2 regions of the Saccharococcus thermophilus genome follow, and region 2 is predicted to be linked to the other one. Evidence: a T-box and tRNA genes for the amino acid it is inferred to sense, from the RefSeq annotation. Region 2 holds a T-box; the other holds one or more tRNA genes.
What was found. A T-box is a leader RNA that pairs with one kind of tRNA and senses whether it is charged. The one in region 2 lies ahead of tyrS (tyrosine--tRNA ligase), so its partner is inferred to be a tRNA-Tyr.

Region 1 (15,059 bases), 2.2 Mb from region 2:
ACGGAAACGAGCGGAGTAAGCATTGGGTGAACCGCTGGAATAACGAAGCGGTCTTCGTCTGTCTCTAAGCCACGCATCGAAATGATGCATGGGTTGGCGCCGCGAGCGACGACTTCTTTAACATTGCCGCGAATGTTCAAGTTCACATGCTCTTGTGTCGCCAAGGCGATAACTGGGGTGCCGTCTTCAATTAAAGCGATCGTCCCATGCTTCAATTCGCCGCCGGCGAATCCTTCTGCTTGAATATAAGAGATTTCTTTTAGTTTTAATGCACCTTCCAGGCATACATAGTAGTCAACGGCACGGCCGATAAAGAAACAGTTGCGCGTTGCCGCTAAATATTCGCGCGCGATTTTCTCCATTTCCTCTTTCGCGTCGCACAACATCTCCATCACATTGGCAGTGATAGCCAATTCTTTGACGAGGTCAAAATCAAGCTCGATCCCTTTTGCCTTCGCCGTAGTGACCGCTAAAATGGCAAGCACGGCGATTTGCGCTGTATATGCTTTCGTAGAAGCAACGGCGATTTCCGGACCGGCGTGAAGCAATAGCGTATAATCAGCTTCACGGGACAGCGTCGAGCCTGGAACGTTCGTAATCGTAATTGCTTTGTAGCCAAGTTTGTTTGTTTGCACTAGCACCGCCCGGCTGTCTGCCGTTTCGCCGCTTTGCGAAATGTAAATGAAAAGCGGCTTTTCCGACAACAATGGCATATTGTAAGAAAACTCGCTTGCCACATGGACTTCAACCGGAATTTTCGCCCATTTTTCGATCAATTGCTTACCGACCAAACCAGCGTGATAGCTCGTTCCGCACGCAATAATATATAAACGGTCCGCATTCAGCACTTCTTGAATGATTTGCGGATCAATCGTCAACTGACCGTTCTCATCCTGATATTTTTGGATAATACGGCGCATCACAAACGGCTGCTCATCGATTTCTTTTAACATGTAGTGCGGATAGGTGCCTTTTTCAATGTCGCTGGCATCCAATTCCGCTGTATATGGAGCGCGTTTGACGATATCACCGTTCAATGTTTTAATCGTAATGTCTTCTCTTGTCACGATCACCATTTCTTTGTCCATTAACTCGACGAATTGGTTGGTGACTTGGAGCATCGCCATTGCATCGCTCGCTACCACATTGAAACCATGACCGAGTCCGACTAGCAACGGGCTTTTATTTTTCGCGACATAAATAACTTCTTGATTTTCCGCATCAATCATTGCGATGGCATAAGAACCTTTCAACAATGTTAATGTTTTGCGGAACGCTTCTTCGACAGAAAGACCATCGTTTACAAATTTTTCAACAAGCTGCACGATCACTTCCGTATCCGTATCGCTGCGAAACGCGACATCTTGCAAATATTCGCGTTTTAAAATCGCATAGTTTTCAATCACACCATTATGCACTAACGTAAAGCGGCTCGATGCGCTTTGATGCGGGTGTGCATTCACACGGCTTGGCGCTCCGTGCGTCGCCCAGCGCGTATGGCCGATTCCGATCGATGCGCTCACCGTCCCGTCAACGACATTACGTAAATCAGCAATACGGCCTTTTTCTTTAAATAAATGAACGCCTTCATCGTTTAGCATGGCAATGCCTGCCGAGTCATAGCCGCGATACTCTAATTTTTCCAATCCGCGCAATAAAATTTCCTTTACGTCTTGGTAGCCAATATAACCAACAATTCCGCACATAAATACGTTTCCTCCCTTTAGTTGGGAGCCCGCCTTACAAAACGACCCAAAAACGTCTATTCTCTTGTCAAAGAACGTATCAGGGGTCTGACCTTTTTGTATAGACAGACTCCCTACTTTTCCGTTTTTTGCGATTACATCCTCCCCTTTGTCCAAAGGGTCACCCCTTTGTTTTAAGGAAGGACTTGCGGCTGTAATCGCCACAGCCGGGAGGCATCCGCCGAAAACTCGATAAACCTCCTCCTCGTCAACTAAGCGTTTTGCCGTCCCACGCTTAGTCCAGGCGCTTTGAAAAAAGAACTAGTAATTCTCTCTGTCCTCCTTCCTTGAAAAATAACAACAACGTTAATATTACAGCACATCGAAAAAAGCGTCAACTGTAATATAGTCATTGTTCATAAACTGTAATATTTGTTATTGTTTATAAAATAACCTATGCATCAATGGAATACAATGTTCCATTAATGCATAGGTTGGTTATAAACAATTCCTTTTATTCCATTCCCATTTCTTCACGAATGACGGAAGCGATCCGTTCTACATAATTTCGGCAAGCTTCCTCTGTCGGCGCTTCCGCCATCACACGCACAACCGGCTCCGTTCCCGACGGGCGAACAAGCACGCGGCCATTTCCATTCATTTCTGCTTCTACTTCTTGAATGACCGCTTTTACTTTTTCATTTTCCATGACTTTCTCTTTATCCGCTACTTTGACATTGACAAGTAGCTGCGGATATTTTTTCATTTCGCTCGCCAGCTCGGACAGTGGTTTTCCCTTGATTTTCATAATATTGACAAGTTGCAGCGCCGTCAGCAATCCGTCTCCTGTCGTGTTATAGTCAAGGAAAATAATGTGTCCTGACTGTTCCCCGCCTAAATTGTAGCCGTTTTTCTTCATTTCCTCGACTACATAGCGGTCGCCGACCGCGGTTTGTACACTTTGAATTCCTTGCGCTTCGAGCGCTTTGTAGAACCCAAGGTTGCTCATCACGGTAGAAACAACCGTTTGATGCTTCAACCGCCCGGTTTCTTTTAAGTATTTGGCGCAAATGTACATAATTTGATCGCCATCTACGATATTGCCATGTTCATCAACAGCAATGAGGCGGTCGCCATCGCCGTCAAAGGCAAGTCCAACATCGGCACCTTTTTCCTTCACAAACGCCGCTAATGCTTCCGGATGGGTGGAGCCTACTCCTTCGTTAATGTTCAGTCCGTTTGGTGAGGCGCCCATCGTGACAACATCTGCTTCCAAATCGGCAAATAGATGCGTCGCCAACGATGAAGTAGCCCCGTGCGCGCAGTCAAGTGCGATTTTCAGACCGGAAAAGTCTTCATCAATCGTCTGCTTTAAATATTGTAAATATTTTTGCCCGCCTTCAAAATAATCGTTCACTTGCCCTAACGCTTTGCCGATCGGTCTTGGCAGCATATCTTCTGGGCTGTCGATTAGCTCTTCAATTTCTCTTTCTTGCTCGTCCGATAGTTTAAACCCGTCCGGACCAAAAAATTTAATTCCATTATCTTGAACAGGGTTATGAGACGCCGAAATCATAATGCCTGCCTGCGCCCCTAACGCCTTCGTTAAATAAGCGACCCCTGGGGTGGAGATGACACCGAGCCGCATAACTTCTGCCCCGATCGAAAGCAATCCGGCAACAAGCGCTCCTTCGAGCATATGGCCGGAAATACGAGTGTCACGGCCAATTAACACTTTCGGGCGTTCTTCACTTTTGGTCAATACATATCCGCCGCAGCGCCCGATTTTAAACGCCAGCTCTGGTGTCAACTCTCGATTCGCTACTCCGCGTACACCGTCAGTACCAAAATATTTACCCATTATGTCAATCTCTCCTTACATCTATGAAATTATCGTTCATTGATTTTTTTCGCTTATTTTCACTTTTACGTTTTCTTTTGGCAGTTCCCATTTTACATTTTGTGGCCCATTCCATTCTAGCTTTACTTCATGTTCCCCGACGCCTAAGCCACTAACATCAATATATAATTCCACATCATTTTCTGTAACCCCATTTAAGATGTCAGGTGTTCCGTAAAGCCGAACATCCATCGCTTGCTTTTTTGGGTCTATAAACTCCACTGTATTTTGTTCTCCTAACCCTATGACATGAATCGGCACGTCTTTGAATGTTTTTGCTTCTTCTTTTTGCACATCGATATGGATTTTTACTTTAGAAGGATTAACGCTTTTGATTCCTTCCGGCATCGGAACATCCATTTCCAATGTAGTATCTTTCGTAATTTCATCCAGATTAACGGTGATCCCATCGATAAATTTAATAGGGTCTATTTTTTCTTTAGGACCAAAGATGGTCACTTTATTTGGAACTGTTTCTATTTTTACTATACTTAATCCATCCGGTAACGTTCCTGTTTGGTTGATTTTTAGCGGAACGGTTTTGCTTGGACTGTTAATCGGAACCGTTACTTCGACAACCGAAGGGTGCACATGAATATTTAACTTCCTGCCGCGATGATCATAAACGTTCACTTTCGATTCTTGTGTCAACGTATCCGTGGCGCCTTCCAAATTTACTTTCGCTGTTACCGATGAGATGCTATCAATTAATTCTCTAGCGCCCGTGATCGTGACCGAGTTTGGTTTTACAATGGGCTGGTTCACTGAATAGCCTTCTGGCACTTTATGTTTATTGATAAATTCAACCCCGACAGGGAAACTTTTTGATACTCTTTCTTGAATCGTTATCCTTGCTGCCGCTGGCTGAATTTTTACCTTTAGTTTGTCAGATATATCTTTATACTTGATCGGCACGGTATAGGTACCTAGTGGCAGGTCGGTTAAGTCCATATATATTTCGAAATTCCGCTGTAAAGCGGTCGGTTTTACGATGCTTGCCGGCCCTTGCAACGTCACGTTTACGTATTTCGGAACGCCGGAAACAATTAAATTTTCCTCGTCATAGTAAACAACGACGGGGACATTCATCAGCGTTTCCGTATCCTCTTGTCCGATCGCATTGCGAACGATCCCTCCGGATTTTGTTTCGATATTGACTGATATGTAGAGCATGATGGCTAACAGTAAAGAAAATACTTTAATAAACCAAGGGTTGTTCATCAACTTATCCATGTCTCTTCCCCCTCCATTGCCAACGGGATGAGGAAGTCGCTTTTGGTGCCGGCACTAATTCTTTTGTAAGCAACTCCCGAAACTGCTCCGGAGTTAAATCTCGATGTAACTCCCCGTTTTTTGTGATCGATACCGCACCAGTTTCTTCCGATACAACAACCGTTACGCTATCGGTCACCTCACTAATTCCCAGTGCAGCGCGGTGACGGGTCCCTAATTCTTTTGAAATAAATGGGCTTTCCGAAAGCGGCAAATAACAGGCCGCAGCGGCAACATGATTTTTTTGAATAATAACAGCTCCATCGTGCAGAGGGGTATTCGGAATGAAAATATTAATTAATAGTTCCGACGAAACACGAGCATTCAAAATAATTCCAGTTTCAATATAGTCTCCCATTCCTGTTTCCCGCTCTACGGAAATTAACGCACCAATTCGCCGTTTCGCCATATATTCCGTAGCTTTAATAATCGCTTCAACCATCTTCACTTGTTCTTCATCTTCGTTTGCGCTGCTCCTTGCAAATAGTTTTCCGCGCCCCAGCTGCTCAAGGGCACGCCGGAATTCCGGCTGAAAAATAATAATAATAGCGAGAAACCCCCATGTAATGGCCTGGCCCGTTAGCCACTGCAATGTGCTAAGGCCAAAAAAGTTACTAACGATTCGCACTAGTATAATCAGAATAATTCCCTTTAAAAGCTGGACTGCTTTCGTCCCGCGAATCATCATAATCAATTTATAGATTACGTACCAAACAACGAGAATATCGACAATTTTCACTAAATAATCTACAACTGGGAGCTCTCCGAAAGGCATTTTCACACTTCCTTTATTACTAATTCCAACATCATGTTTATGGAAACAGCTCTTTTATTATAACATATCACTGAAAAAAGCCATCAAAAAGATGGCTAGTTATTCGAACGATTTCATTGCGTCTTTAAGCCGTTCTTTAATATTATACCAAATCCATTCAAATACTTGATTAATTTCTTCAATTTCCCCTGTTACTTGTCCTGCGGAAGCTAAATATTTTTCCCCGTGAATGACTGTCACATTGCCGTCGACTTTTCCTTCTATTTTAATGGAGCCGTTACGGACAACGATATCCCCTTTCACCGTTTTCCCTTTTGGAACGATGACAGTATGGCCGCGAATAATTACATTTTCATGTGTGGAAACGGAGAATTGTTCCTCTCCATTCCATGCCGTAAATAAACTTCCCATTGTTAAAAGGATAAACAGCGAAACGGCGGTAAGAAACGGATGGCTCTGCAACCATCTTTGCACCCGAACGATCTTCTTTTCTTTCGGCAAATTCGCCATCACTCGCGCCGTAAAGTCAGGCGGCGAAGGAACATGAGATGCATACTGAATAAAAGCTACGGTTTTCGTTAATTCATGGAAATGGACAGCACACGCCGAGCATTGCCGTAAATGCTCCTTTAATCGCTTTTCCTCATGCGGACCCGTATTGCCATCCAAATAATCGTGCATCAGCTTGACAATATGTTCTGGACATTTCATGTTTTTCACCCTCTTACAGATGACCCAAATGCTTTCGTAACGCTTCCCTGCCGCGATGAAGCCGCGTCTTCACTGTACCGAGCGGCAGCTCTAAAATTTCGCTAATCTCTTGTAATGATAAATCTTCTATATACTTCAGTACGATCACACTGCGATATTTTTCTGGCAGCTTTTCGATCGCCTTCTGCACCGTCTCCTTCAGTTCTAAACTTTCTATTGTTTCTTCGGGGGAAGCCTCGTGAGAAGAAAGCTGGGCGTACATGGTAAGCCCATCGGTACCGTTGATCTCCTCATCCAAATACGCATCTGGTTTCTTCTTTCTGATTTTATCAATCGCCAAATTCGTAGCAATGCGGTAAAGCCATGTGGAAAATTTCATCTTCGGGTTATACGTATCGATATGAACATAAGCGCGGATGAACACCTCTTGCGCCGCATCTTCCGCCTCATGACGATTCCCTAACATCCGGTAACATAGACGGTATATTTTATCTTTATAAAGATCGACAATATCGGCATAGGCATTTTGGTCGCCCTTTTTTATTGCTTTAATACGTTTTTTTACAAATATATCCATAATAGCACAATACCCCCGCCCCTGCGGCTACAGTGTACTACGTTTTTCCCTAAAAAAAGTTTCATGTAAACATATAATTTATTTTACCATATACAAAAAGAAAAACAGCAGATTTTGCTGAATCTGCTGTTTTTGCACCATCACACTAGCTTTTCGCCAAAAAGAGAACCCATCAATCCTACAGCGACAGAAGCAGTTTTATTGCGCTCATCTAAAATAGGATTGACCTCGACAAATTCTGCCGATGTAATTAACTGTGCCTCGGCGAGCATTTCCATTGCCAAATGGCTTTCCTGATATGTAAGACCGCCAATCACTGGAGTGCCGACTCCTGGTGCATCATGAGGATCCAATCCATCTAAATCGAGTGATAAATGCACCCCGTCTGTCCGCCCTTTCAAATAAGCAATTGTTTCTTCCATCACCGTCGTCATCCCAAGACGATCTACTTCATGCATCGTATATATTTTAATCCCTTTTTCGCGGATTAATCGTTTTTCGCCTTCATCAAGGGCCCGAACACCAATAAGAACGATGTTTTCTGGCTTTACTTTCGGGCTGTAGCCGCCGATATTGGTCAATGCCGGATGACCTAATCCAAGGCTTGCGGCCAGCGGCATTCCATGAATGTTTCCTGACGGTGACGTTTCCGCTGTATTTAAATCACCATGGGCGTCATACCAAATTACCCCTAAATTCTTATAATGCTTGGCAACACCAGCTAATGTACCAATGGCGATGCTGTGATCACCGCCCAAAACGAGAGGAAATCTCCCCCGTTTGATCACATCATCCACAGCCTTGGCCAATCTTTCATTCGCTTCCGCAACCGCTTTCAAATTTCGCAAGTTAAGACGCAATCCTTCATCATCAGACCGTTCAGCTCTTCCAATGGAAATATCACCTAAGTCTTCAATATCATAATGAAGGCGCTCCAATCGCTCAAAGACCCCCGCATAGCGCATGGCACTCGGCCCCATATCGACGCCGCGGCGCGTCTGTCCTAAATCCATCGGTACACCAATGATCGAAATTTTCTTCATGCTGCCTCCCCCTTTCCGTTGTACTACGTTATTATTGTAGATGAAAACGCCATCATGACTCAACTCGACAATTTTTTGAATATTTATTCTTAACTAAAAGTATAGACGGACAAAAAATAAAAAAGCATCCTATTTCGAAAATACGAAATAGGATGCTTCAATGGAGCCTATCGGGATCGAACCGATGACCTCCTGCGTGCAAAGCAGGCGCTCTCCCAGCTGAGCTAAGGCCCCGAGCGGGATAAAAAGCGGAAGACGGGACTCGAACCCGCGACCCCCACCTTGGCAAGGTGGTGTTCTACCACTGAACTACTTCCGCAAATCGATGAGCCATGGAGGACTCGAACCTCCGACCCTCTGATTAAAAGTCAGATGCTCTACCTACTGAGCTAATGGCTCATGTAGTGAAGACACTCGTTGTTTTTTTGTTGCCTCTTCCTCAACAAGCTTTTTCAAAGAAGCTGGATGCGTCGAGGCAACTCGCCTAAATTTCCTAATCGTTGTCCCTTCCTCTTCTAGCTTATTCAACGATGTTATATGCGTCGGGACAACTCGAAGCAAATTCACAGAAGCCTAGGCTCGTTGCTCCCCTACTGAGCTAATTAATGAGATTATGGCTGGGCTAGCTGGATTCGAACCAGCGCATCACGGAGTCAAAGTCCGTTGCCTTACCGCTTGGCTATAGCCCAACGATATTAAATATTAATAGCTGAAACATATTATTTCACATTAGATGAAAATTATACTTGTCCAAGTTTTTTATGTATATGGAGGGGGACGGATTCGAACCGCCGAACCCAAAGGGAGCGGATTTACAGTCCGCCGCGTTTAGCCACTTCGCTACCCCTCCGTATGATGCCGGCTGCAGGACTTGAACCCGCAACCTACTGATTACAAGTCAGTTGCTCTACCAATTGAGCTAAGCCGGCATAAGGAACGCATCTATACTCCAATTATTTTCGTTGCCTCTTCCTCTGCTAGCGAATTCAAAGATGTCAAATGCGTCGAGACAACTCGAAGCATTTTCATTAATCATGGTGGAGGATGACGGGATCGAACCGCCGACCCCTTGCTTGTAAGGCAAGTGCTCTCCCAGCTGAGCTAATCCTCCAGTAAACAAAAAGAAAGTGACCCGTACGGGATTCGAACCCGTGTTACCGCCGTGAAAGGGCGGTGTCTTAACCACTTGACCAACGGGCCAAAAAGAACAACATCAAAGCTTCCAACCGGGCTTGAACCGGTGACCTCTTCCTTACCATGGAAGTGCTCTACCAACTGAGCTATGGAAGCGTGATGGCTCCGCAGGCAGGATTCGAACCTGCGACCAATCGGTTAACAGCCGATTGCTCTACCACTGAGCTACTGCGGAATGAAGTGATGATTTATCTATACTCAATTTTATATTGCCTCTTCCTCTTCTAGCAAATTCGAAGATGCTTGATGCGGCGAGGCAACTCGCCTAAATTTTCCTAATCGTTGTCCCTTCCTCTTCTAGTTTATTCAACGATGTTATATGCGTCGGGACAACTCGAAGCAAATTCACAGAAGCCTAGGCTCGTTGCTCTCCACTGAGCTACTGCGGAATAAGAATGAAGAAGTTTTATGATAAAGTTTCTAACATTCAACTTGCCTAGCGACGACCTACTCTTGCAGGGGCGCTGGCCCCAACTACCATCGGCGCTGGAGAGCTTAACTTCCGTGTTCGGGATGGGAACGGGTGTTTCCTCTCCGCTATAGTCACTAGGCAAGTATTTCAATTGGACATGTATTATTATATTCATCTAATCGATGTTGTCAAGAAGGAGTTCATTCCTTCAAAACTAGATAACCGTCTGTTTGGAAGAAGCCAGTCGCCTGTGTCCGCTCGGCGCTAAGCGCTCGCCTCCGCTTTTCGTGCGCTTTTCTTGGTTAAGTCCTCGATCGATTAGTATCCGTCAGCTGCACGTGTCGCCACGCTTCCACCTCGGACCTATCGACCTCGTCATCTTCGAGGGATCTTACTCGCTTGACGCGATGGGAAATCTCATCTTGAGGGGGGCTTCACGCTTAGATGCTTTCAGCGCTTATCCCTTCCGCACATAGCTACCCAGCGGTGCCCCTGGCGGGACAACTGGTACACCAGCGGTGCGTCCATCCCGGTCCTCTCGTACTAAGGACAGCTCCTCTCAAATTTCCTGCGCCCGCGACGGATAGGGACCGAACTGTCTCACGACGTTCTGAACCCAGCTCGCGTACCGCTTTAATGGGCGAACAGCCCAACCCTTGGGACCGACTACAGCCCCAGGATGCGATGAGCCGACATCGAGGTGCCAAACCTCCCCGTCGATGTGGACTCTTGGGGGAGATCAGCCTGTTATCCCCGGGGTAGCTTTTATCCGTTGAGCGATGGCCCTTCCATACGGAACCACCGGATCACTAAGCCCGACTTTCGTCCCTGCTCGACCTGTCCGTCTCGCAGTCAAGCTCCCTTGTGCCTTTGCACTCTACGAATGATTTCCAACCATTCTGAGGGAACCTTTGGGCGCCTCCGTTACCTTTTGGGAGGCGACCGCCCCAGTCAAACTGCCCACCTGACACTGTCTCCCACCCCGATCAGGGGTGCGGGTTAGAATTTCAATACCGCCAGGGTGGTATCCCACCGGCGCCTCCACCGAAGCTGGCGCTCCGGCTTCCCAGGCTCCCACCTATCCTGTACAAGCGATACCAAAATTCCATATCAGGCTGCAGTAAAGCTCCACGGGGTCTTTCCGTCCTGTCGCGGGTAACCTGCATCTTCACAGGTAGTATAATTTCACCGGGTCTCTCGTTGAGACAGTGCCCAAGTCGTTACACCTTTCGTGCGGGTCGGAACTTACCCGACAAGGAATTTCGCTACCTTAGGACCGTTATAGTTACGGCCGCCGTTTACTGGGGCTTCGGTTCGCACCTTCGCTTGCGCTAAGCGCTCCCCTTAACCTTCCAGCACCGGGCAGGTGTCAGCCCCTATACTTCGCCTTTCGGCTTCGCAGAGACCTGTGTTTTTGATAAACAGTCGCTTGGGCCTTTTCACTGCGGCTCCCTCGGGCTATTCACCCAAGAGAGCACCCCTTCTCCCGAAGTTACGGGGTCATTTTGCCGAGTTCCTTAACGAGAGTTCTCCCGCGCACCTTAGGATTCTCTCCTCGCCTACCTGTGTCGGTTTGCGGTACGGGCACCTCTCACCTCGCTAGAGGCTTTTCTTGGCAGTGTAGGATCGGGGACTTCGGGACCGATGGTCCCTTCGCCATCACGGCTCCGCCTTTGCGCCAGACGGATTTGCCTATCTGGCAGCCTAACCGCTTGGACAGGCTATTCCAGCAGCCTGCTCGCCCTACCTTCCTGCGTCCCCCCATCGCTCAAACGGTGAGGAGGTGGTACAGGAATCTCTACCTGTTGCCCATCACCTACGCCTTTCGGCCTCGGCTTAGGTCCCGACTAACCCTGAGCGGACGAACCTTCCTCAGGAACCCTTAGGCTTTCGGTGCAGAGGATTCTCACCTCTGTTTTCGCTACTCATACCGGCATTCTCACTTCTAAGCGCTCCACGAGTCCTTCCGGTCTCGCTTCGACGCCCTTAGAACGCTCCCCTACCGATGACCGAAGGTCATCCCACAGCTTCGGTGGCACGTTTAGCCCCGGTACATTTTCGGCGCAGAGTCACTCGACCAGTGAGCTATTACGCACTCTTTAAATGATGGCTGCTTCTAAGCCAACATCCTGGTTGTCTGGGCAACTCCACATCCTTTTCCACTTAACGTGCACTTAGGGACCTTAGCTGGTGATCTGGGCTGTTTCCCTCTCGACCACGGATCTTATCACTCGTAGTCTGACTCCCAAGGATAAGTCATTGGCATTCGGAGTTTGACTGAGTTCGGTAACCCGATGAGGGCCCCTAGCTCAATCAGTGCTCTACCTCCAAGACTCTTCCCTTGAGGCTAGCCCTAAAGCTATTTCGGGGAGAACCAGCTATCTCCAAGTTCGATTGGCATTTCACCCCTACCCACACCTCATCCCCGCACTTTTCAACGTGCGTGGGTTCGGGCCTCCAGTAGGTGTTACCCTACCTTCACCCTGGACATGGGTAGATCACCTGGTTTCGGGTCTACGACGACGTACTGAACGCCCTATTCAGACTCGCTTTCGCTGCGGCTCCGTCTCTTCGACTTAACCTCGCACGTCATCGTAACTCGCCGGTTCATTCTACAAAAGGCACGCCATCACCCATCAACGGGCTCTGACTACTTGTAGGCACACGGTTTCAGGTTCTCTTTCACTCCCCTTCCGGGGTGCTTTTCACCTTTCCCTCACGGTACTGGTTCACTATCGGTCACTAGGGAGTATTTAGCCTTGGGAGATGGTCCTCCCTGCTTCCGACGGGATTCCCCGTGTCCCGCCGTACTCAGGAGCCACTCGGGAGGGAACGAAGTTTCGACTACAGGGCTGTCACCTTCTCTGGCGGGCCTTTCCAGACCGCTTCGTCTACCCCGTTCCTTTGTCACTCCCATGTGAGTGGTCCTACAACCCCAAGAGGCAAGCCTCTTGGTTTGGGCTGTTCCCGTTTCGCTCGCCGCTACTCAGGGAATCGCTATTGCTTTCTTCTCCTCCGGGTACTAAGATGTTTCAGTTCCCCGGGTGTGCCCTCCATACCCTATGGATTCAGGTATGGATACTGTCCCATTACGGACAGTGGGTTCCCCCATTCGGACATCTCCGGATCAACGCTTGCTTACAGCTCCCCGAAGCGTTTCGGCGTTTGCCCCGTCCTTCATCGGCTCCTAGTGCCAAGGCATCCACCGTGCGCCCTTTCTAACTTAACCATTAGCGCTTCTCGGCTTCTTCCTTTGTCTAACTTCGGCGCCTAACCGCGGCGCCTCCGCTTTTCTTTTCGGTTATCTAGTTTTCAAGGAACGAAGCTGCTTCATTGCATTCGCTTCTTTGCAGCTTTGCGTCGAGGAATCCAGCTTCTCTGAATTCACTAGAAGACGCAGACGCAAAACGGATTAATTGAAGAGAACATAAATATGTTCCCTCAAAACCGAACAAAACGTAAGCGTCCCTCTTATTTCACACACATATCATCCTTAGAAAGGAGGTGATCCAGCCGCACCTTCCGGTACGGCTACCTTGTTACGACTTCACCCCAATCACTTGCCCCACCTTCGGCGGCTGGCTCCCAAAAGGGTTACCTCACCGACTTCGGGTGTTGCAAGCTCTCGTGGTGTGACGGGCGGTGTGTACAAGGCCCGGGAACGTATTCACCGCGGCATGCTGATCCGCGATTACTAGCGATTCCGGCTTCATGCAGGCGAGTTGCAGCCTGCAATCCGAACTGAGAGCGGCTTTTTGGGATTGGCTCCCCCTCGCGGGTTCGCAGCCCTTTGTACCGCCCATTGTAGCACGTGTGTAGCCCAGGTCATAAGGGGCATGATGATTTGACGTCATCCCCACCTTCCTCCGGTTTGTCACCGGCAGTCACCTTAGAGTGCCCAACTGAATGCTGGCAACTAAGGTCGAGGGTTGCGCTCGTTGCGGGACTTAACCCAACATCTCACGACACGAGCTGACGACAACCATGCACCACCTGTCACCCTGTCCCCCCGAAGGGGGAACGCCCTATCTCTAGGGTTGTCAGGGGATGTCAAGACCTGGTAAGGTTCTTCGCGTTGCTTCGAATTAAACCACATGCTCCACCGCTTGTGCGGGCCCCCGTCAATTCCTTTGAGTTTCAGCCTTGCGGCCGTACTCCCCAGGCGGAGTGCTTAACGCGTTAGCTGCAGCACTAAAGGGTTTGACCCCTCTAACACTTAGCACTCATCGTTTACGGCGTGGACTACCAGGGTATCTAATCCTGTTTGCTCCCCACGCTTTCGCGCCTCAGCGTCAGTTGCAGACCAGAGAGCCGCCTTCGCCACTGGTGTTCCTCCACATCTCTACGCATTTCACCGCTACACGTGGAATTCCGCTCTCCTCTTCTGCACTCAAGTCCCCCAGTTTCCAATGACCCTCCACGGTTGAGCCGTGGGCTTTCACATCAGACTTAAGGGACCGCCTGCACGCGCTTTACGCCCAATAATTCCGGACAACGCTCGCCCCCTACGTATTATCGCGGCTGCTGGCACGTAGTTAGCCGGGGCTTTCTCGTTAGGTACCGTCACCGTACCGCCCTATTCGAACGGTACTTCTTCTTCCCTAACAACAGAGTTTTACGATCCGAAGACCTTCTTCGCTCACGCGGCGTCGCTCCGTCAGACTTTCGTCCATTGCGGAAGATTCCCTACTGCTGCCTCCCGTAGGAGTCTGGGCCGTGTCTCAGTCCCAGTGTGGCCGGTCACCCTCTCAGGCCGGCTACGCATCGTCGCCTTGGTGAGCCGTTACCTCACCAACTAGCTAATGCGCCGCGGGCCCATCCGTAAGTGACAGCCAAAGCCGCCTTTCAACCGAAGACCATGCGGTCTTCGGTGTTATCCGGTATTAGCTCCGGTTTCCCGGAGTTATCCCGGTCTTACGGGTAGGTTGCCCACGTGTTACTCACCCGTCCGCCGCTAACCGAACAAGAGCAAGCTCCTATTCGGTCCGCTCGACTTGCATGTATTAGGCACGCCGCCAGCGTTCGTCCTGAGCCAGGATCAAACTCTCCATAGAAAGTTGATTGGCTTATTTCTAAGCTTCAGCACCGACACCGCAAGGTGTCGAGTCGCCTTCGCTTTTCTTATTGTCCAGCTCCGGCTCCTAGCCCCTCGGGCCGCTTCGGTCTCGCTGTGGCGGCAACAGCCTCCTCGCGAGCCCTCCAGCGCCTGCCGGGGCTAATCAGTCGCCTTCGCTTTTCTATGTGGACGCTTCGTTTTGTTCAGTTTTCAAGGAACATTTTCTCCTGTTTGCGACTTTTTTATACTAACATACCCATAAACAAGATGTCAATATCGTTTTTTGTTATATCGCTTAACGACGAGGATTAATTTATCATGATTTTTTTCTGTTGTCAACACTTTTTTGTCAAAAATATGTTTCATAACATCGACGATGACAAGCATAAGATGGTCACAGGACAACTTTAGAACAAAGGGGGAAGTAAAGTGAA
Region 2 (15,059 bases):
ATGTCGAATTTGAAGGAATTTACCTTATGGACGTCGAAAGTTTGAAAAGGAGAGATACAGCGAAACTAGCAAGGAGGAAGTTGGGTGAAAATTATTTTATACGCCAGCATCGCGCTCATTGCCGTTTCTTTTTTCATATTAGTCATTTATATTGCCAAAACATTGACGGTATTGCAGGAAACAATCCGCCGCTTGACGGCAACCATCGACCATTTAGACAAGGAAGTGCAGGGCATTACCACGGAAACAACGCAGCTTTTGAAGAAAACGAACGCGCTTGCTGACGAGGTACAGAAAAAAGTGGAAGGCTTGAATTCACTCGTCCATGCTGTCAGCGATGTCGGTGCCACCGTCCAGTCGTTCAACCGTTCCTTGCGACAAATTTCGTCCACGGTAACGGCGAAAGTAGAAAACCACCGGGAAAAAGTAACAAAAGTCATGCAATGGGGAAATGCTTTTATCGAAATATGGGAAAAATGGAGAGAAAGGAAACAAAAAAAGACAAAGGAGGTTGTACTGGATGGCAAAAAATAATGGAGGATTTTTGTTAGGAGCGATTGTCGGCGGAATTGTCGGTGCGGCAGCAGCCGTGTTTTTGACAAGTGAAAAGGGGAAGCAGTGGCTTGCGGAAATGAATGAAGCAGGAAAATTGGATCCGGTGAAAACGACCGCGACGGAATGGCTGGAAGTAGCGAAAGAAAAAACAAAAGAGGTAACAAAATTTATTCCGCTTGGAAAAACGGACGAACAGCCGCTCTCGACAGCGGCAGAAACGACGACGGAAGCACCGTCAATTCCAATCCCGCCATCGGCAGGTGAAAAGGATAAAGAAAATATCGAAAAGCTGTTAAAAGAGGCAGAGGAAGCTTTTCATGATGCCGAACAAAAAATTCAAAAACAAAACGAAGCGGAGTGATTTTCATGGGAATGGAGAAACTGGAGACGGCGGAGCAATTTGATAAAGTTGCCAAAGCAAAGAAACGATTTTTATTGATCAAACATAGCCTCACATGCCCAATCAGCAAAGCGGCGTTTCGGGAATATGAGAAGTTTGTTTCCGATCATCCGGAAGTGGATACATATTATTTGTACGTGCAAGAAGCACGTCCACTTTCGAACTATATTGCCGAAACGTTTGGCGTCAAACACGAATCGCCGCAAGCGCTTTTGTTTGAAAACGGAACTGCCGTATGGCACACATCCCACTGGAATATTACGTATGATTCGTTAAAAAAAGAAGTGATCAAGGCATAAAATGGCGCCTTCAATCGAAGGCGCCATAGTTTTTTTTCTTGCGGCGGCTAATTCGTTTTCCATAAAATACTTTATTACTTAAAAGCGTTTAATGAATAAAGCATTTTTTTGGTGACAATCGCTCCTCTATCCATTATAATAATGACTAATTACAAAAACTGTATTAAACTTTGGCGAAAGGATGAGGAAGCATGAGCAATGAGAGATTAGATGAGCTGCGGGCGAAGGTCGATGAGATTAACTTGCAAATTTTAAAATTGATCAACGAGCGGGGGAGACTTGTTCAGGAAATCGGGAAAATTAAAGAAGCGCAAGGGACGTATCGTTATGACCCGGTGCGTGAGCGGAAAATGCTGGATTTAATTTCCGAGCACAATGATGGGCCGTTTGAAACGTCAACGTTGCAACATATTTTTAAAGAAATTTTTAAAGCCGGCCTAGAACTGCAAGAAGATGATCACCGCAAAGCATTGCTTGTATCGCGGAAAAAACATCCGGAAAACACGATTGTTGAAGTAAAAGGAGAAAGAATCGGTGACGGCAAGCAATATTTCGTCATGGGACCATGTGCGGTAGAAAGCTATGAACAAGTTGCGGCGGTTGCAGAAGCGGTGAAAAAGCAAGGATTAAAACTGCTCCGCGGCGGCGCATACAAACCACGGACATCGCCATATGACTTCCAAGGACTCGGTGTGGAAGGATTAAAAATCTTGAAGCGAATTGCCGATGAGTTTGACTTGGCGGTGATCAGTGAAATCGTGACCCCTGCCGATATTGAAATCGCTCTGGACTATATTGACGTCATTCAAATCGGCGCGCGCAACATGCAAAACTTTGAACTGCTAAAAGCGGCCGGTCAAGTGAATAAGCCGATTTTATTAAAACGCGGGCTGGCGGCGACAATCGAAGAGTTTATTAATGCGGCGGAATACATTATGTCGCGAGGAAACAGCCAAATCATCCTATGTGAGCGCGGCATTCGCACGTATGAACGGGCGACAAGAAATACGTTAGACATTTCGGCGGTGCCGATCTTAAAGAAAGAAACACACTTGCCGGTATTTGTCGATGTCACGCATTCGACAGGACGCCGTGACTTGTTGATCCCTTGTGCAAAAGCCGCGTTGGCGATCGGTGCCGATGGAATAATGGCCGAAGTGCATCCAGATCCGGCAGTGGCGCTTTCCGATTCGGCGCAGCAAATGGATATTGCCCAATTTAACGAATTTATGGAAGAAGTAAGAGCGTTTCAGCAGCAATTAGTAAAGGCGTAAGACGAATAGCCCCTTTTGGCGACTTGCCTGAAGGGGCCATTTTTTGTTTTCGGGGAAAATATGTGCTACATATGAAAATAGGACGCAGGAGAAAGGGTAACATATACATAGTGCTATTCATGAATTGTTTGTGAACACAGCAGCAAAATAGTTGCCAATTCGTTGCGATTTAGCGATAATGTATCGTATGATATTTTTACATACGGTGAAGAAATAACAATCGATGTGGATGTTGATTCATAAAAAGAGGAGTGAAGCCAATGAACGTAACCATTTACGATGTGGCACGGGAAGCAAACGTATCGATGGCGACGGTCTCCCGTGTCGTAAACGGAAACCCAAACGTAAAGCCATCGACAAGAAAAAAGGTATTGGAAGCGATTGAACGTCTAGGATATCGTCCGAATGCGGTGGCGCGCGGACTGGCCAGCAAAAAAACGACGACTGTCGGGGTGATTATTCCTGATATTTCTAGCATCTTTTTCGCTGAGCTGGCACGCGGAATCGAAGATATTGCCACCATGTATAAATACAATATTATTTTAAGCAACTCAGACCAAAATAAGGAAAAAGAGTTGCATTTGCTCAATACGATGCTGGCTAAACAAGTCGACGGCATTTTATTTATGGGCGGAACGATTACGGAAGAGCACGTCAATGAGTTTCAAAAATCGCCAGTACCGATCGTGCTTGCGGCTACGATTGAATCGAACAACACGATTCCATCCGTGAACATCAATTATGAACAAGCTGCCTTTGAAGCGGTTACTTATCTTGTAGAAAAAGGCAACAAGCGGGTCGCCTACGTGACAGGACCAACGGACGATCCGATTAACCAAAAGAAACTAGCAGGATATCGCCGCGCTTTAGAAACGCATGGAATAGCTTATGATGAAGAGCTTGTAATTGAAGGCGACAACTCCTATGATTCCGGCATTGAAGCGTATGAAAAAATTGCCGAATTGGCGGAGCAGCCAACGGCCGTTTTCGCCGGAACCGATGAGATGGCGCTCGGCATTATCCATAGCGCGCAGGATCACGGCGTGCGCGTTCCGGATCAGTTGGAAGTGGTCGGTTTTGATAATACTCGGCTGGCGACGATGGTACGTCCGCGTTTAACGACGGTAGTGCAGCCAATGTATGATATCGGTGCGGTGGCGATGCGGTTATTGACCAAATATATGAATAAAGAACAGGTAGAAAACCATATTGTCGTCTTGCCGCATCGCATCGAATATCGGGAATCGACGAAATAACGATAAAGCAAGCCTATGAGTGTTCATAGGCTTGCTTTATTTTAGGTGTTGCCGCTGATTGCGAATCGGATATAACGCTTTTTCCACCGTTTGTGCATTTTTTTTCGGTAATTTCCATCTTGCGTGGAATCGGCGGGTATAGGGATTCCGGGTCATCCCATGTTTGCGGCAATGGAACGGGTGAAAACGCTTGCCATTTGTCGAGCCATGATTTTGGCAAACTGCCGGAAATATTTGATTGTTCGGTCATTTCCAGCCAAATAAGAGCCCATGCCCGCGGAACGACGCGCCAAATATCATAACCGCCACCGCCAACGGCGATCCAGCGCCCATCACAATATTCGTGGGCGATTTGATGAGCGAGCTTTGGAATAATACGGTACGTTTTCATCGTTACGGATAAATGAGTAAGCGGATCGTAATAATGGGCGTCCACGCCATTTTGCGTTAAAATCACATCGGGACGGAAAAAGTCGGCAATTTCCCGCAACGCCTGCGTGTAGGCATCGATCCACGATTCATCTTCGGTGAAGGCATCGACAGGAATGTTAAACGAATATCCGTATCCCGCCCCGTGTCCGCGTTCATTCACATTTCCTGTCCCCGGAAATAAGTAGCGGCCTGTTTCATGAATCGAAAACGTGCATACGTTTGGGTCGTCGTAAAAGGCCCATTGCACGCCGTCTCCATGATGGGCGTCGGTATCGACATACAGCACGCGAAGCCCATATTTTTCTTGAATGTATTTAATGGCGACTGCGCTGTCATTGTAAACGCAAAAGCCGGACGCTTTTCCGCGAAAACCATGATGAAGGCCGCCGCCGAGGTTTAGCGCATGCGTTGCTTTTCCCGACAGCACATAGTCAACCGCCGTTAAAGTGCTTCCGACTAAGAGGGCGCTTGCTTCATGCATGTTCGGAAAAATAGGTGTGTCTTCTGTTCCCAGCCCGTAATTTAGGGCGGTTTGTTCAGGCAGCTCTCCTCTTCCCGCCGCCTTGACCGCTTCAATATAGGAGCGGTCATGGATTAAGGCAAGCTCTTCCTCCGTTGCGATTCTAGGCGCCACAATTTGTTCATCGTCTAAAGCGTTCATCGCGCGCAACAAATCATACGTAAGTTTGACCCGCAGCTGGTTAAACGGGTGCTCGTCATGAAATTTATATTGGAGAAAATCACTGCTGTAAACAAATACGCAGTCTTTTTTCATGACGAAACCCCCGGCAAATTCGGCCATAACACGGTATAGCCGGCATTTTTTAAATCGTTGATGATTCCGATCGGATTCATCGTTTGCACGCGAAACACAAGGATTTGGTAATTTTCATCTTGATCTGGATATAAAAGAACGCTGGCGATATTCGTATTTCGTTTCGCGATAATCGCTGCCGCTTTGCTTAACATCCCGCTTTCATTCGGAACTTTAATTTCAATTTGCGAGCCAGGTTGATGGGCGCCTGTAAGTTGAATGAGCGTGTATAATAAATCGGTTTCGGTAACGATGCCGACCAGTTTGCGGTCTTTGACGATCGGCAGGCAGCTGATTTTATGCTCGTAAAACAGCGACGCTACTTCCTCGACAAAATCGAGCGGATGTCCGACGATAACGTCGGTTTTCATAATTGTGCTGATCGGTTTTTGCAAATCTTCGAGGTGTTCATGGATATGAAAAATAGAAGGGCTTACATCGCGGATGTCGCGATCGGTCACAATGCCGACAACATGGTTTTCGCCATCCACAATTGGAATGTGGCGAATGCGGAATTGTCGCACTAGCTGAATCGCTTCTGTGATCGTATTGGTCGGTTGAAGCGTGATAACAGGCGTTTTCATAATTTGCTCGACAATCATTTCCTCTTCTCCCCTTTGTTGTCAAAAACAATATTAATACATATAACGGTTCATAAAGCGAAGGCGGTCAAATTTTTGAATCGACTCTTGATCGACCCGTTTGCCGATGCGGGCCATTAAGCAGTTGGCCGGATGGGAACAAATTTCTGGGTCATCGGTAGCGTACCAGACAAGCCCGCCGGCGTTCATCATTTTCTCCATCACTTTCCGGTATTCCCACACGTTTAATCCGGTTCCCTTTAAGTCCCAATGCCAATAATATTCGGTGGTAATGATGATATAATCTTCCATCGCATCATCCATCATTGATACAATGAGCAGGTTTTTCCCTACTCCATAGCCGCGAAACTCCGGAATGACTTCAATGGCGCCCAGCTCGATTAAGTTTTCCATGTTTCCTTCTGACCATCGTTCAAGCGGGTCAGGATACAGAAAAGTCACATAGCCGACGATCGTGTGATGATGACGGGCGATAATGATTCTTCCTTCAGGAAGTTTGGCGATTTCGATCAATGCTTGATGCTGCTGCGGCGGTTGGCGGAAGGATGTCAAGTCATGGTGAAATTCATAGCTTGCTAGTTTTTCCGCCGATATGGGACCTTCAATAATCAGCGTCCCTTTCGGCGTTTTTAATTCTTTGGCATTATATGTTTTTTTATGTTCCATTCGGTCACCACCTGGCTTTTATCTTTCTTCTTCCATTATACATAAAACAGTAGTTGATAGCCGGATTTCAAAAAAATTTCAAGAAAAATGACATAAAAATATTTAAAAAATTGAGAATTCATTTATCCGATGATGTATAAAATTTTGTGTAAAGCATTTTACTAGATCAAAATAAAAAAGGTAGGGTATTCTCTGATTGAACCCAAACATTCCAGAGAAAGGAGAACCCTACCTATGTCTAAAAGTATACCGAATGTCGACTGGGCAAATCAACTGGAAAGTGTCATTCGTCAGTTTGTAAAGGAAAAATTAGAACTGATCATGCGGGAAGAAATCAAGAATTTCCTCGAAATAGAACAGGCCGGAACATCAAATATGAGAAACGGCTACTATCAACGAAATCTAGATACGCAATATGGCCGGATTGAAGGTCTTTTGGTCCCTAGAGACCGAAACGGAGAATTTCAAACACAGTTGTTTGCCCCTTACCAACGGCACACCGGCTGGCTGGAGGAAGCAATCATTAGGATGTACCAAAGTGGCATGAGTACACGGGAAATTGGCAAGTTTATCGAACGAATTCTAGGAAGCACCTATTCTCCTGCGACGATCAGCCGTATTACCGATGTCGTGAAGGAAGACATCGAGAAATGGCACACTCGTCCACTGCACAAGCGTTATTCCGTCTTATATTTGGATGGTTTATACGTAAAACTTCGTCGCGAAACCGTGGAGAAAGAAGTCATTTATGTGGTGTTAGGGGTGAACGAAGAAGGATATCGCGAAATTCTTGATTTCTTTGTGGGAGGACAAGAAAGCGCCTATGTATGGCAGGAAATTCTTCAACACCTCTACCAAAGAGGCGCCAAGGAAGTGCTTCTGGGCATATTCGATGGACTACCAGGGTTGGAGGAAGCCTTTAAGGCGGTTTATCCGAAAGCCGATGTGCAGCGTTGTGTCGTTCACAAAGTCCGTAACACGCTCCATCGTGTTCGGAAAAAAGACCAATTTGAAGTGGCCGAGGATCTCAGGCTGATTTATCGCGCGCCGAATAAGGAGATGGCGTTACAGATGTTTCAACAGTTTGAGTCGAAATGGTCAAGCAAGTATCCGAGAGAAGTTCAATCTTGGGCCAATGAGTTGGATGTCCTCCTTACATTTATGGATTATCCAAGCAGTATTCGAAGTGTGATTTACACGACGAATGCCATTGAACGAACGATCAAGGAGATTCGGAAACGTCTAAAGCCGATGAACAGTTTGAATAGTTTAGAAGCCGCTGAAAAAATCGTATATTTGACCATTCAAGATTTTAATGAGAAATGGGCAGGGCGAAAGTTGCGAGGATTTGCCGAAGCACAGGAAGCCCTCGAGCGAATGTTTGAAGAACGTTATCATTAACCAAATACTGTAAATAAACAAAATAGGGGGATTCTCCCTTTCCACACAGGAGACTGAATATTCAGTCTCCTGTGTGGAGGAAACTAGTTCCCTATTCATTCCAAATCCATTTCAGAGAAACCCTACCCCCATTATATTACACAAAATTCTTGACGGTACCATTTATCCTGTACTATAATAGAATTGTAACCACTTACATAATAAGGGGGATTCGGGAGAATGAAAACTGAAGTACTACCAGTCGTACAAGGGGACTATAATTTAAAAAGTTATGAAGACACATATAAACATTTTGATTGGGAAGAAGTAGAGAAAGAGTTTTCCTGGTTTGAAACCGGCAGGGTCAATATGGCGTATGAAGCGATTGACCGTCATGCGGAATCGTTCCGGAAGAATAAAGTAGCCCTTTATTACCGCGATGCATCACGAAATGAAAAATATACTTTTAAAGAAATGAAGGAAATGTCCAATAAAGTAGCCAATGTGCTGAAGCAAGTAGCGGAAATTGAAAAAGGAGACCGTGTATTTGTATTTATGCCGCGTTCTCCGGAATTGTATTTTGCTGTATTAGGAATTATTAAAACAGGGGCGATTGCCGGCCCGCTGTTTGAAGCGTTTATGGAAGGAGCAGTTCGCGATCGCCTCGAAGACAGCGGGGCGAAGGCGATCGTCACAACGCCAGAACTGCTGCCGCGCGTTCCAGTTAACGATCTCCCGGAATTAAAATATGTGTTCCTTGTCGGAGACAATATTGTGGAAGAAGGACCATATATCGACTTAAAGAAACGGATGAATGAGGCGAGCAAGCACTTTGATATCGAATGGGTCGACCGTCAAGATGGATTGATTTTGCATTATACTTCCGGATCTACCGGAAAGCCAAAAGGGGTTTTGCACGTTCATAATGCGATGATTCAGCACTATCAAACGGCAAAATGGGTGCTGGATTTAAAAGAAGACGATATTTATTGGTGCACGGCTGACCCAGGCTGGGTGACAGGCACTTCCTACGGTATTTTCGGTCCATGGTTATGCGGAGCATCGAACGTGGTTGTCGGCGGCCGTTTCAGCCCGGATGCCTGGTATCAGACGATCCAAGACTTCGGGGTGACGGTATGGTACAGCGCACCGACGGCGTTCCGCATGTTGATGGGAGCCGGGGATGAAATTGTGAAAAAATATGATTTAAGCTCTCTCCGCCACATCCTTAGTGTTGGCGAGCCGTTAAACCCAGAGGTAATTCGCTGGGGAATGAAAGTATTTGGGCGACGCATTCATGATACGTGGTGGATGACAGAAACTGGAGCGCATCTTATTTGCAACTATCCATGCATGGAAATCAAGCCAGGTTCGATGGGCAAACCGATTCCTGGCGTCAAAGCCGCCATTATTGATGATCAAGGAAATGAACTGCCGCCATATCGGATGGGGAATTTGGCGATCAAAAAAGGCTGGCCGTCGATGATGAAAACGATTTGGAACAACCCGCAAAAATATGAATCGTATTTCATCGGCGATTGGTATGTTTCCGGTGACTCCGCCTATATGGATGAAGACGGCTACTTCTGGTTCCAAGGACGTGTCGATGACGTCATTAACACGTCGGGGGAACGCGTCGGTCCGTTTGAAGTCGAAAGCAAGCTAGTCGAACACCCAGCGGTAGCAGAAGCGGGCGTCATCGGCAAGCCGGACCCAGTGCGCGGGGAAATTATTAAAGCATTTATTTCGCTTCGGGAAGGATATGAACCATCAGAGGAATTGAAAGAAGATATTCGCCAGTTTGTCAAAAAAGGGTTGGCGGCACATGCGGCGCCGCGGGAAATCGAATTCCGTGACAAGCTGCCAAAAACGCGAAGCGGGAAAATTATGCGCCGCGTCCTAAAAGCGTGGGAGCTTAACTTGCCGACAGGCGATTTATCGACCATGGAAGACTAAGAAAAAAGCTGATCGTTTTCGATTAGCTTTTTTTTCGCTATTTTAATGTTTTTGTCCTTCCGGCGTTTTTGTTTCTTTGGCTTGGTCCGCCGCACTAGGCAATGGCATGGAAACCGTATTGGATGGCGTTGACTCTTTGCCGCCAATATCCACGGCTGTGACGTAATAGGTTGCTCCAGGCTGCAGATTTGCAAAGGATAACGTCTTTCCAGCTTTGACGATCGCAACAACTCGAGGCGGCGAACCGTCTTGTCCGGCGCGATATACGCGATAGCCAATGACATCGTTTTCTGAATGCGGCTGCCAAGTAATGATTCCATTTGTTAGATGGATGGATGGCGGTGCCGGGATTTTTCCGTTTTCTTTCAACTCATTAACAAACAGCTCTCCATTCCATCCACTAGCGCTTGAACCATTAATTCCCCATTTTTTTAATATTTCTCTATTTAATATAACTCCACTGGAAACAAATTCGCTTGGTGTTGTATCGAGCGCAGCGTACCGCTTGCCATTTACTTCGACGAAGCGTCCTTCGATCAAATACGGTTCTTTCCCTTGCTTTGGCGTAAACTTAGTGTTGTATAAGTCATAGCTGACTAATCCAGCTTTTTGGCATATATTGGACGGAGCAAGCCCTGAAACGGTGCAATAGGTGCGCCGGACGATGCCACCCGGCATATTGAAGCGCGTGTTTGGCGCGACAAGCTGCGGCTTTACATCATAAGCGGCATTGATTAATTGCGCCCATAATAGCTGAGTTCGTTTGCCATAAGACAGCCCTTTGTACATAGATTGCAACGGTGCAGGCGTATCGTATCCCATCCAGACGCCAAATGTCACGTTCGGGTTTGTTGCCACAAACCATGAGTCTTGGTTCTTCTGGCTCGTCCCTGTTTTTCCGGCCCAATCTGCCTGGAATTTTAGATAAAATGGCAGAGAGGATGCTGTACCGTGGCGAATGACATCTCTCATCATATCAATCATTAAATAGGACGTCTGTGGGGAAAAGACAGGAACAGGATTGCTTTTATGTTCGTAAATAACTTTTCCATCTTTTGATACGATTTTTTCGATTAAATAGGCGTCGATAAACGTTCCGTAATTAGCAAATGTGGCGTAAGCGTTGACGTTTTCTTCTACTGTCACTCCTTTATCCGTTCCACCGATCGCCAAGGCGATGTGGTTTTCTTCTGTATTTGCCACGCTGGTAATGCCCATTTTATGCAAATATTCTACTGGATGTTGGTTCATGATTTTCATATAGGTTTGGATCGCAGGAATATTATAGGAATACTGCAAGGCACGCCGGGCTGTGACGAGACCGTGCGTTTTCCGATCTGCGTTTTCGGGCGTATAATACCCCTTTGCTGTTTTTATACGCAGCGGCGTATCCGGAATAATAGAACCAGGCTGAATGACACCCATTTCCATCGCTGGCGCGTATACGAGCAGCGGCTTCATTGTCGAACCGTTCGACCGATATGCTTGCGTCGCGTGATTGAGTTGCTGCCGCTTGTAATCTCTGCCGCCGACAAAGCTGATGATTTTCCCTGTTTTATTTTCAATCAACATCGCACCGACTTCGACAGGCTCGCGTTTGGCAATTGTTTTGCCTGTCTGTTTATCTTTTACGTATTGAATGATGTCATCACCGTAATAGCGGTAATCAGCCACTACTTTTTGCATGCGGTCGTAAATCGTTTTGTCGATCGTTGTGTAAATATTGTATCCGTTTTGGCGCAGCTGTTTTTCCGCTTTTGCTACATACCGTTCGTGAAGGGATGCATTTTGCAACAGTTGCTCTTTTGTATAACCGTCTTTTTGGGCCAATACCTCGGCCAATACTTCTTTAGCGCGTTTTTCGATTTCCATCGTCAGCCACGGATATTTTTCAAATGGCGACGGCTTTGGCGGTGCAAAATGTTTGGTGACATCGTATTGCAACGCTTCTTCATATTGTTTTTCGGAAATATATCCCGCCTGCTTCATTCGTTTCAACACCGTCTTCATCCGGTTCAACGCCGGAGATAAGTCTTTTTTCACTTTGCCATCGCTTGTAAACGGTGTATACACAAACGGGCTTTGCGGGAGGCCGGCTAAAAATGCCGCTTGGGCTAGATTTAAATCTTTGGCGTTTACGCCAAATACCCCTTGAGCAGCCGCCTGGATGCCGGCAATATTGCGCCCTGATGCGTTTCGTCCGAATGGAACGACGTTTAAATAGGCTTCTAGAATTTCATCTTTGCTAAAAAACTTTTCAAGGCGAAGGGCGAGCAATATTTCTTTTGCCTTTCGTTCAAATGACACTTCATTTGTCAATATTTGATTTTTGACAAGCTGCTGCGTCAGCGTGCTTCCGCCTGTTTTTACTGGCGAGTTTGTCGCTTCCTGAAACAGCGCGCGAATGATCGCTTTTGGAACAACCCCGTGATGTTCATAAAAGTATTCGTCTTCCGTCGCTGTAATCGCTTTAATCACGTACGGAGAAATATCTTGTAATTTGACTTCTTCTCTTTCTAGATCAGAGCGGAAATTGCCGAGATAAACATTATTGGCGAAGTAAATATGCGTCGTTTCTTCATAGTCGTAAATATCCTTTTTCATTTCCTCATAGGAAGGGATGGGCATGTCTTTTACTAAAGAAGCGAAATACCCAGTGCCAAGACCGACGGCAAAGCAAATGAGGCAAAGAATAAGAATGAGAAAAATAAGGAAAAGATTCCAAACTACTTCATATATAATAAAAAAATAGCGCCATGCCTTCTCCAGGGAAAGCGTTTGCTTTTTATGCTCCATGAGCATCCCCCTATACAACCGATCAATATAAATCAGTATATCATATTTTTGTTAAATATTGCGGCATTTTGTCATTTTTTCCCCCTTTTGTATACCGAGAAAAACTTAATTTGACAAACAAGGCAAAGTTGTGGTAAAAAAGGGTATAGCAAAATGGCATAGGAGAAAGCGATGACAGGAACAAGTAGTGTTTATCTCCCTGTTTCAGAGAGCTAGTGGCCGGTGCGAACTAGCACATAGATAAACGCGAATTACCTCCTCGAGCAGCTTTTGCGAACGGCAGCAGCCAAGTAGCAAAAGACGGCGTGCGCCGTTATCCAAATGAGGTGAGAAAGCGTAAAGCTTTCTAAGTAGGGTGGTACCGCGATTGTCACTCGTCCCTTCGCTTTGGGGCGAGTTTTTTATTTTATAAAAAAGAGGTGGGATCAAAGTGGATTTACTGCATGAGCTTGAGTGGCGCGGACTCATTAACCAAGTTACCGATATGGAAGGGCTGCGCCAGCTGTTAAATGAGGAAAAGGTAACATTATATTGTGGATTTGATCCAACTGCTGACAGTTTGCATATCGGGAGTTTATTACCGATTTTGACGCTGCGCCGCTTTCAGCTGGCGGGGCATCGGCCAATTGCGCTTGTTGGCGGTGCAACGGGGCTAATTGGAGACCCAAGCGGAAAAAAAAGCGAACGCACTTTAAACCCAAAAGAAACGGTGCAACAGTGGAGCAATCGGATTAAAGAACAATTGTCAAGATTTTTAGATTTTGACGCGAAAGACAATCCTGCCAAAATCGCCAACAACTATGACTGGATTGGCTCGCTTGACGTTATTACTTTTTTGCGCGATGTTGGAAAGAACTTTGGGCTAAACTACATGCTGGCGAAAGAGTCGGTACAATCGCGCATCGAAACAGGCATTTCGTTTACCGAATTTAGCTATATGATTTTACAAGCTTTTGATTTTCTCCAATTATACCAAACAGAAAATTGCCGTTTGCAAATTGGCGGCAGCGACCAATGGGGAAATATTACGGCGGGATTGGAATTGATTCGCAAAACAGAAGGAGAGGCAAAAGCGTTCGGATTGACGATTCCGCTCGTGACGAAAGCAGATGGAACGAAATTCGGAAAAACGGAGAGCGGAACAATTTGGCTCGATAAAGAAAAAACATCCCCATATGAGTTTTATCAATTTTGGATTAACACCGATGACCGAGATGTTATTAAATACTTAAAATACTTTACGTTCTTATCCAAAGACGAAATCGAGGAACTTGAGCGGAAACTGCAGGAGGCTCCGGAGCAGCGGGCGGCGCAAAAAGCGCTGGCGGAAGAAATGACCAAACTGGTCCATGGCGAAGACGCGCTCAAACAAGCAATTCGTATTTCCGAGGCGCTCTTTAGTGGCTCTGTGTCTGAATTGACCGCGGAGGAAATTGAACAAGGGTTTAAAGATGTGCCTTCATTTGAATATGAAGGGGAAGAAGTTCCGTTAGTAGAGCTGCTTGTCATGGCGAAAATTGTGCCATCAAAACGGCAAGCGCGGGAAGACATTTCCAATGGTGCAATTTATGTCAATGGCGACCGCGTGCAAGACATCAATGCCGTCATCACCAAAGAAAACCGCATCGAAGGGCGCTTTACGATCATTCGCCGCGGAAAGAAAAAGTATTATTTAATCCGCTACAATTAATCCTGGCATTGCCAGGATTTTTTTCATAAAAATATCCCTTCAGAGATTTCTCTGAAGGGATATCGTTCATTAACGAGAGTAGAACTCAACGATCAATGCTTCGTTAATTTCCGCCGGTAATTCGGAGCGCTCAGGTAAACGAGTATACGTGCCTTCCATTTTGTCCGCATCTAATGTTAAATAATCAGGAACAAAGTTGTTTACTTCTAACGCTTCTTTAATGACTTGAAGGTTGCGTGATTTTTCGCGAACCGCAATCGTTTGGCCAGGTTTAACGCGATAGGACGGGATGTCCACACGATTTCCATCGACTAAAATGTGGCCGTGCGTGACAAGCTGGCGAGCTTGACGACGAGTGCGCGCAAAGCCTAAACGGTAAACGAGGTTATCTAAGCGGGACTCTAACAAAATCATAAAGTTTTCCCCGTGTTTACCAGGCATTTTGCCAGCTTCTTCAAACGTTTTACGGAATTGGCGTTCGTTTACGCCATACATATGACGAAGTTTTTGTTTTTCTTGCAATTGAAGGCCATATTCGGAAAGTTTTCTGCGTTGACCTGGGCCATGTTGACCTGGTGGATAAGGACGTTTTTGCAACTCTTTACCTGTGCCGCTTAACGAGATTCCAAGGCGGCGGGAAATTTTCCACGTTGGACCTGTATAACGAGCCATTTATTGCTCCTCCTTTTGCTTTTATTCGGGTAAAATAAAAGCAGACGTGCGTCAACAATTATGGCCATTTTGTTTTCATGTATCCTCGCTCTAGCAGCTAAGAGTTACACGATACACCTCGAGATTCGAGGAACAAAATGGAACCATAAAGGTGAGCACTAAGGCTGCTATATTTTACACAAAGGGTATTATATGATTTTTATAAGATAAAGTCAACATTTTATTTCCCTTATTTCGAGATAATATGCTATAATAAAAGATGTAATT

Region 1: it encodes a tRNA-Tyr, which carries the amino acid that the T-box ahead of tyrS (tyrosine--tRNA ligase) is inferred to sense. The anticodon was not compared.

Annotation. Positions count from the first base shown of each region.
Region 1 covers NZ_JAASRS010000001.1:72,829-87,887, forward strand. Annotated here, with positions in the region: gene glmS (glutamine--fructose-6-phosphate transaminase (isomerizing)) at 1-1,706, opposite strand, end outside; gene glmM (phosphoglucosamine mutase) at 2,200-3,546, opposite strand; gene BDD39_RS00425 (CdaR family protein) at 3,583-4,818, opposite strand; gene cdaA (diadenylate cyclase CdaA) at 4,811-5,632, opposite strand; gene rsiW (anti-sigma-W factor RsiW) at 5,732-6,343, opposite strand; gene sigW (RNA polymerase sigma factor SigW) at 6,357-6,920, opposite strand; gene rocF (arginase) at 7,061-7,963, opposite strand; tRNA gene BDD39_RS00450 (tRNA-Ala) at 8,125-8,197, opposite strand; tRNA gene BDD39_RS00455 (tRNA-Gly) at 8,211-8,282, opposite strand; tRNA gene BDD39_RS00460 (tRNA-Lys) at 8,290-8,362, opposite strand; tRNA gene BDD39_RS00465 (tRNA-Gln) at 8,578-8,652, opposite strand; tRNA gene BDD39_RS00470 (tRNA-Tyr) at 8,732-8,813, opposite strand; tRNA gene BDD39_RS00475 (tRNA-Thr) at 8,820-8,892, opposite strand; tRNA gene BDD39_RS00480 (tRNA-Val) at 8,999-9,074, opposite strand; tRNA gene BDD39_RS00485 (tRNA-Glu) at 9,092-9,163, opposite strand; tRNA gene BDD39_RS00490 (tRNA-Thr) at 9,181-9,253, opposite strand; tRNA gene BDD39_RS00495 (tRNA-Asn) at 9,258-9,332, opposite strand; rRNA gene rrf (5S ribosomal RNA) at 9,592-9,708, opposite strand; rRNA gene BDD39_RS00505 (23S ribosomal RNA) at 9,868-12,798, opposite strand; rRNA gene BDD39_RS00510 (16S ribosomal RNA) at 13,067-14,623, opposite strand; gene pdaB (polysaccharide deacetylase family sporulation protein PdaB) at 15,055-15,059, shown strand, end outside.
Region 2 covers NZ_JAASRS010000001.1:2,227,301-2,242,359, reverse strand. Annotated here, with positions in the region: gene BDD39_RS11630 (DUF948 domain-containing protein) at 85-534, shown strand; gene BDD39_RS11625 (YtxH domain-containing protein) at 521-916, shown strand; gene ytxJ (bacillithiol system redox-active protein YtxJ) at 922-1,254, shown strand; gene BDD39_RS11615 (bifunctional 3-deoxy-7-phosphoheptulonate synthase/chorismate mutase) at 1,446-2,528, shown strand; gene ccpA (catabolite control protein A) at 2,789-3,784, shown strand; partial or broken gene BDD39_RS11605 (acetoin utilization protein AcuC) at 3,821-4,991, opposite strand; gene BDD39_RS11600 (acetoin utilization AcuB family protein) at 4,988-5,632, opposite strand; gene BDD39_RS11595 (GNAT family N-acetyltransferase) at 5,666-6,298, opposite strand; gene BDD39_RS11590 (IS256 family transposase) at 6,533-7,699, shown strand; gene acsA (acetate--CoA ligase) at 7,919-9,634, shown strand; gene BDD39_RS11580 (transglycosylase domain-containing protein) at 9,677-12,430, opposite strand; T-box leader at 12,593-12,815, shown strand; gene tyrS (tyrosine--tRNA ligase) at 12,861-14,120, shown strand; gene rpsD (30S ribosomal protein S4) at 14,190-14,792, opposite strand.